Pyxidicoccus xibeiensis: one gene and its partner. The protein of the gene in region 2 interacts with the protein of the main gene of each other region in a pairwise test. Links are inferred from orthologs where the notes say so. Each region holds a gene or a part of one and is shown on either strand. Other genes may lie near its edges.

The links.
Region 1: the proteins of acpP (region 2) and LXT23_RS30850 interact in binary tests that used the Escherichia coli proteins (3 or more experiments, as listed by UniProt). The link is inferred for Pyxidicoccus xibeiensis from one-to-one orthologs.

The regions. Positions count from the first base shown.
Region 1 is NZ_JAJVKV010000007.1:382,067-386,716, forward strand. What follows is about bases 457-3,379. They hold LXT23_RS30850 (alpha/beta fold hydrolase), read left to right. Parts: upstream 457-1,461; coding sequence 1,462-2,298; downstream 2,299-3,379. Other genes in these bases: LXT23_RS30840 (DUF2381 family protein), read left to right, coding at 457-767; LXT23_RS50435 (hypothetical protein), read left to right, coding at 1,007-1,318; LXT23_RS30855 (GNAT family N-acetyltransferase), read right to left, coding at 2,335-2,895; LXT23_RS30860 (alpha/beta hydrolase), read right to left, coding at 2,987-3,379. Outside these bases: more of LXT23_RS30840, read left to right, coding at 1-456; more of LXT23_RS30860, read right to left, coding at 3,380-3,961; LXT23_RS30865 (FHA domain-containing protein), read left to right, coding at 4,032-4,565. UniProt on the Escherichia coli protein: The physiological role of BioH is to remove the methyl group introduced by BioC when the pimeloyl moiety is complete. It allows to synthesize pimeloyl-ACP via the fatty acid synthetic pathway through the hydrolysis of the ester bonds of pimeloyl-ACP esters.
Region 2 is NZ_JAJVKV010000023.1:69,293-72,022, forward strand. It holds acpP (acyl carrier protein), read right to left. Parts: upstream 1,622-2,730; coding sequence 1,379-1,621; downstream 1-1,378. Other genes in the region: rpiB (ribose 5-phosphate isomerase B), read right to left, coding at 1-21; fabF (beta-ketoacyl-ACP synthase II), read right to left, coding at 43-1,296; fabG (3-oxoacyl-[acyl-carrier-protein] reductase), read right to left, coding at 1,727-2,476; fabD (ACP S-malonyltransferase), read right to left, coding at 2,481-2,730. UniProt on the Escherichia coli protein: Carrier of the growing fatty acid chain in fatty acid biosynthesis.

The DNA.
Region 1 (4,650 bases), on a different replicon or contig from region 2:
CCACGCTGCGCTTCGAGAAGCCGTGCGACCCGAGCCGGACCCGGCTCCTGGGCTGGGAAGGCCGCTTCGAGCCACTGCTTGTCGGTGGCAGGTCGGTGCTCATCGTCCCACTCCGGACCCTGGCGGCCGGAGAGCGCTTCCTGCTGCACGTCACCCTCATGGACGGAACTTCAATTCCCTTCACCGTGACGTCCAACAGGTACCTGACCGACGGACAGGTGAACGTCTACCCGGACGCAGAGTCCCCCGAGGCCGTGCGCAAGGCGCTGGCGGAGAAGCAGAAGGAGAATGAAGAACTCCTCGCCGAGAACCAGCGCCAGCGCGAAGAGGAGACTTCCGCCAACCATGCCCTGGCCGCACTCCTCGCCACCGGCCAGCTCAAGCTGACTCCGTTCAAGAAGCAGGAGGTATGGAGACTGTATGAGGACGGCGTCGAACTCGAAGTCGCCGTCATGCTGACCCGTGAAGCAGTGCCGAGAAGAAAGGCGGCGGTCGTCTTCAAGGTAACCAACAAGGCGCCTGCGGGACCATGGGAGTTGCAGGAGGCTCGGCTCATGAACGCGGAGACCTTCAAGCAGCTCCCCGTCGCATTGCGGATGGCCCCGGCGGCCATCGTCCCTGGAGCCACGGGTCACGTGGCGCTCGTCACTGACCTGGCGTCGTTCGGCCCGACCACGGCCGACACCAAGCTCATCCTGGAACTCTTCCGGAGTGGCGGGCTTCGGCAGGCCTACGTCGAATTGAAGCCCCATGATTGGCGACGCTGACCGTGCGCCGCACGCAGCTTGGCGAACGCGTTCATTGAGAAGTAAGTGCCCACACCATGTGCTCGACGAAAGTCATGCTCTTCTCAGCCCTCGTCATCGCCGCGTCCACCGGACTCGGGTGCACCACGGGTTCCGGACCATCACTGCGTGCAGATGGGAGCCCAGGGCCTCAGGAGTGCCCCAGCAAGGCCCTGGAGACGATGAGAATCCTGCGGCTCCGGCCCGGAGATAGCTCCTCCGTGGAAATTGACGCCAACCAGAGCAGGCAGACCCCTCTGACGGTCTATGAGGGGCCCGTTGAGAGCTACCTGACCGAGGATCTCGGCTATCTCCCTCCCGTGACCCGCCTCTACGGACGGATCTGGACCGGAGGCCCGAACGTGGTGATTCGGTACTATGAGGCGCGCCCGCCCGACGGGGAGACCATTCCCATCTGCGCCGTGGCACGCCTGACCTATGGCGGCCTCAGAAAGAGACCGGGCTCCGCTCCGGGCACGGCCGTGCTCGAGTTCTCCGGTACTGCCATCTTCATCGTGGATGCCTTCCGCTGAGCCCAGCTCCCGGGGCGGTCCGCAGAATTCTTCGCGGGGCATGTTGAATCCGCCGTCCCTCGATGCCCTTCCTCTTTATCGCGACAATCGCCCTGCTCTTGTCAGGCTGCTCGGCCCAAACCATCAAGAGAGCCGACACCCTCATGAAGGAAGGTCCCTTGCCCCAGCAGCCCCCGAAGTCTGGTCACGCGCCGGTGAACGGCCTCAACCTCTATTACGAAGTTCACGGCACCGGAGGAGGCACGCCCCTCATCATCCTGCATGGCGGCTTCCGCATGGCGGCGCTCCTGGGCGAGGTGCCGAAGCAGCTCGCGGAGGGCCGGCAGGTCATCGCCGTCGACCTCCAGGGCCACGGCAGGACGGCGGACGTCGACCGACCGCTGCGCTACGAGTCCATGGCGGACGACATCGCCGCGCTCATCACCCACCTGGGCTTCCAGCAGGCCGACGTCATGGGCTACTCGCTCGGTGGAGGCGTCGCGCTCCGGACGGCGATTCAACACCCCCAGCGCGTCCGGAAGCTCGTCATCGTCTCGGCGGCCTACAGCCACGACTCCTGGTACCCGGAGGTTCGTGACACCTTCGCGCAGCTCAACCACTCCCTGCTGGAGTTCATGCGCGAGTCGCCCGAGTACCAGACGTATGCGGCCCTCGCGCCGCGTCCGGACGACTTCCCTAAGCTGCTCGACAAGATGGGCGAGCTGCTGTCGCGCAGCTACGACTGGTCGGACGAGGTCCCCCGCATCTCCGCCCCGACGCTGCTCATCTACGGGGACCATGACGGCATCTCGACAGCGAAGATGGTGCGCTTCTTCGAGCTCCTCGGCGGCGGCCAGAAGGACCCGGGCTGGGATGGCAAGGGCATGTCGAACGCCCGCCTCGCCATCCTCCCCGGGCGCACCCACTACAACATCTTCGACTCGCCCGAGGTCGTCGCGAAGGCCAGCGCCTTCCTCGCCACGCCCATGGCGGAGCAGTAGGAGCCCCGCCCCAAAGCAAGGCTCCGTCGGCTCGGGTCACCGCTTCGTGGCCCGGGCCCACTCCCTGCCGAGCAGCGCGTACAGGAACTCATCGCCCCAGGCGCCCTTGAACCAGGCGTTCTCGAGGTAGTGCCCCTCGCGCCGCATGCCCACGCGCTCCAGCACGGTGGCCGCCGCGGTGTTCTTCGCGTCCGTCACCCCGATGACCCGGTGCATCTGGAGCGTGTCGAACGTGTACCCCAGCAGGGCGCGCACCGCCTCCGTGCCCAGGCCCTTCCCCTGGTGCTGGCGCGACAGCGTGAAGCCAATCTCGCCCGTCCTCACGTCGTCATCCGTCCGCAGCGCGCAGTCGCCCACCAGCGCGTCCGTGTCCTTCAGCGCGATGGCGAACTGGAACCACCCAGGCTCTCCAGGCTGGCGCCCGTGCATCGACTCGATGAGCGCGCTCCCACGCTTCGCGTCGTAGTCGCTCCAGCTCTGATAGCGCGCCACCTCGGGGTCGTTCCGGTAGGCCACCAGCGCCTCCAGGTCGTCCGCTCGCAGCCGCCTCAGCACCAACCTCGAAGCCACCACCCTGTCGAACTCCGGCACCGCCATGGTCATCCTCCACTGGACCCAGGCATATCCCGGAGTCGCCGCAGGCGGGACGGCCTGGCCTCCCCGTCCCTGACATCTGCACACCCCTTCGTCAGGGCCTGGCAGTGCCACGCTCGGCCAGGAAGTCGAGCAGGGCCTGGCGGAGCTGGCTGACTCCCGGCTCCTCCACCGGGAAGTGTCCGGCGTTCTCCAGCAGCACCAGTCGCTTCGGGACGCTCAGGCGCTCGAAGAAGGGGCGTGACACGGAGACGTGCGTCCACCGGTCGTCGGCCGGGTGCGCCAGCAGGACGGGACACACGTCGAACGACTCGGGCGGCACGAGCGGCCCGGACTCGAGGAACGTGCGCAGGAAGCGCCCCGGCATCCATGTGCCTCCCGCGAGCGGGTCCGCGGCGATGGCACGCGACAGCTCCACCGAGTTGGAGATGGCGAGCATGTTGCCCGCCAGCCGCATGGGCACCGGCAGCGGGTCCGTGAGGAACGGCAGCGCCGTCAGCATGGGCCCCGAGAGCCCCGCCATCCACGGCCAGCGCACCATGCGGCGGCGCACCTCCGGGTCCTTCGGCGCCAGGAAACACGTCGCCACCAGCCCCGAGGGGATGCGGGTCCGCGCCGTCACGTCATAGGCCAGCATGCCTCCCATGCTCGCGCCGAAGACGACGAGCGGACGCCGCGTGCGCCCGGCCTCCACCTCCAGCACCCGGGCCAGGGTGTCGCGCCAGTCGTCGTAGACCAGCGCGCGCTTGTCGCGCACCTGCGTCAGCCCATAGCCGGGCAGGTCCGGCGCGAGGACCTCGTACCCCTGCGCGGCGAGCATGGCCCCGAAGGGGGCGAGCAGGCGTCCGTTGCCGCCGCCTCCATGGACGAGCACGAGCGTCGCGGGCGCTTCCGGCCGGCGCCAGGCGTCCAGGTGGACGCGGAACGGCCCCACCTCCAGCCACTCCTCGTCGGGCATCGGCGCCCCCGCCCCGCCCAGCCGCAGCTCCGGAGGCAGCAGCGCCTGGATGTGGCGCCAGCCTGGCTCATGGGTGGCATACGTCGGCGGTGATTCCGGGGGGCGGGACATGATGACTTCCTTACGGCTCCCGCGCCGCGAACGGCAAGGCCCCCGGGGTCCGGGGTAACCTCGCTCCACCATGCCGTCCGTGAAGCAACTTCGCCCGTTCGCCCTGGCAACGCTGGAGGCCTTTCTGGACGCCTCCGGTCCCGTGGTCCTCGTCCAGCAGCCCCCCGAGCCCGTCTTCCAGCAGGTCGCCATGCGGCTGGGAGAGGCGCGCACGGTGGGCATGGCCCACCGCACCCGGCTGGTGGACCGGCTCTTCGTCATGCTGCGCGGCTTCGACGCGCTCGAGGTGCACTTCCTGCGGCCGGAGGTGGACGGACAGGAGCTCACCGTGGGGCGCATCGAGGGCTGTACCCTGGTGGTGCCGGACCCGTCCGTGTCCAAGCACCACGCCACGCTGCGCTGGCGCGCCGAGGCCCATGACTGCTCCGTGCGGGACATGGGCTCCCTGAACGGCACCTGGGTCAACGCCCAGGCGCTGCCCCCCGAGCAGGAGCGGATGCTCAACGACGGCGACGCCCTGTCCTTCGGCGACGCCCAGTTCCTCTACCTGCGCACGGAGACGCTGCACGCACACCTGCGCATGGCCAGCCCCAGCCGGATGTGAGCCTCCCGGGAATGGCGGCCTCCCTCCACGCGTAGGGAGGCCGGGTCCACCACGAGTGCGGCCGGGCGAGCGCCCGGTCCGCCGA
Region 2 (2,730 bases):
GGAAGCGATGAGGACTTTCACGCGGGGCTCTCCTGGGGCCGGCTAGAACCGCTTGAACAGCAGCACCGCGTTGGTGCCACCGAAGCCGAACGAATTGCTCATCACCGCGTCCACCTTCGCCTCGCGCGCCGTGTTCGGCACGTAGTCCAGGTCACAGTCCGGGTCCGGCGTCACCTGGTTGATGGTGGGCGGCAGGATGTTGCGCGACAGCACCAGCGCGCTGACCACGGCCTCCGCGCCACCCGCCGCGCCGAGCATGTGGCCCGTCATGGACTTGGTGGAGGACACCGCCAGCTTGCGCGCGTGGTCGCCGAACACCGCCTTGATGGCCTTGGTCTCGTTCGCGTCGTTGAACGGGGTGGAGGTGCCGTGGGCGTTGATGTAGCCCACCTGGTCCGGCGTCATGCCCGCCGACTGGAGCGCCAGCCGCATGCAGCGCGCCGCACCCTCGCCCTCGGGGGCCGGCTGCGTCACGTGGTACGCGTCCGAGTTCGCCCCGTAGCCCACCAGCTCCGCGAGGATCTTGGCGCCGCGCTTCTTCGCGTGCTCCAGCTCCTCCAGGACGAGCATGCCCGCGCCCTCGCCCATGACGAAGCCGTCACGGTCCTTGTCGAAGGGCCGGCTGGCGCCCGCCGGGTCGTCGTTGCGCGTGGACAGCGCCTTCATCACCGAGAAGCCACCCAGCCCCAGCGGGGTGATGGCCGCCTCGGCGCCGCCGGCGATGGCCGCGTCCGTCTCACCCAGCTTGATGGACTTGTAGGCCTCGCCAATGGCGTGGGCGCTGGTGGCGCACGCGGACACCGGGGCCCAGTTGGGACCCTTGCAGTTGTACCGCATGGAGATGAGGCCGGGCGCCATGTTGACGATCATCTGGATGATGAAGAAGGGCGACAGCCGGTCGAACCCCTTCTCCAGCCCCTTGCGGTGCTGCTCCTCGAGCGAGGAGATGCCGCCGATGCCCGAGCCGACGATGACTCCGACCTTCTCCGGGGCGTAGCCGTGAGGCTGGTCCGGACCGATGGGGATGCCCGACTCCTTGACGGCCATGTCCGCGGCGGCCATGGCGTACTGGGCATAGAGGTCCATCCGGCGCACCTCGCGCCTGTCGATGAACGTCTCCGGCTCGAAGTCCTTCACCTCGCCGGCGATTCGCGCGTCGATCTTCAACGGGTCGAAGCGCGTGACCAGGGCAATACCCGACTTGCCGGCGAGCATCGCCTGCCAGTTCTTCTCGGTTCCTGTGCCCAGTGCCGAGATGAGCCCGGTACCGGTGATGACGACTCGACGGTGTGACACGGTCCTCTCCGGTGGCGAGTGGGACACCGGGGACGCCACCTTCGTGGCGTCTCCCCGCACCCCGGCACGCCCTGGGGATGCCTTACTTCTTGTGGGTGTTGATGTAGTTGATGGCGTCGCCGACGGTCTTGATGTTCTCGGCCTCCTCGTCGGGGATTTCGACCTCGAACTCCTCCTCCATCGCCATCACGAGCTCCACGATGTCGAGGCTGTCCGCGCCAAGGTCCTCGATGAAGGACGACTCGGGCTTGATCTCGTCCTCTCCCACCCCGAGCTGGTCGGCGATGATGTTCTTGACCTTGGTCTCAATGGCTGACGTCGACATATGTGTAGAACCCTCCAGGAACCAGATAGGGGCCCGGAGGCTTCCCGGACCCTGATCGAAAGCCGGCGCGGTATATCCCACGCCCGGCGGCAATCCAACCTTGGGTTACATGTACATGCCGCCGTTGACCTTCAGGACCTCGCCGGTGATGTAGGACGCCCCGTCTCCCGCCAGGAAGAGGACGGCGCTGGCCACCTCCTCCGGGTTGCCCAGGCGCCCCAGGGGGATGCCCTCCAGCATCTTCTGGCGCAGTTCGTCATTCAGGTGGGACGTCATGTCCGTCCCGATGAAGCCCGGGGAGACGGCGTTCACCCGGATGTTCCGGCTCGACAGCTCCCGGGACACGGACTTGGTCAGGCCGATGAGCCCCGCCTTGGAGGCCGAGTAGGCCGCCTGGCCACCATTGCCCATCTCCCCCACGACGGAGGTGATGTTGATGATGGCCCCGCCCCGCTGCTTCATCATGGGGCGGCTGGCGGCGCGGATGAGGGCGAAGGCGCCCTTGAGGTTGGTGTCCAGCTGCCGGTCCCAGTCCTCGTCCTTCACCCGCATCACGAGCCCGTCCACGGCCACGCCCGCGTTGTTGACGAGCACGTCCAGCCGGCCGTGCGCCTTGACGACGCCGTCGATGGCGCTGGCGCAGGCGGCGGTGTCGGCCACGTCGAACTTCACGGCCTCCGCCCTGGCGCCCGCGGCCTGGATGAGGCCCAACGTCTCCTGGGCCGCCGCCTCGTTGCCCGCGTAGCTGATGACCACGGTGGAGGCGCCCGCCTTCGCGAAGGCCACCGCGCACGCCCGGCCGATGCCGCGCGAGCCGCCCGTCACCAGCACGACCTTGTCCTTGAACCCGCTCATGCGCTCACCCCAGCGCCGCGAGGACCTTCTCCAGGCCCGCGGCGTCTTCCACGTTGAACGTTTCGATGTCCTTGGTGATGCGCTTGACCAGGCCGCACAGCACCTTGCCCGGCCCCAGCTCCACCACGCGGGTGACGCCCTCGGCCTTCAGCGCCTCCACGCACTCGATCCAGCGCACCGGCGAGCTCACCTGCTCCAAGAGCAGCGGGACGATGCGCGAGGCGTCCGCGTTGGGACGGGCCTCCACGTTGCTC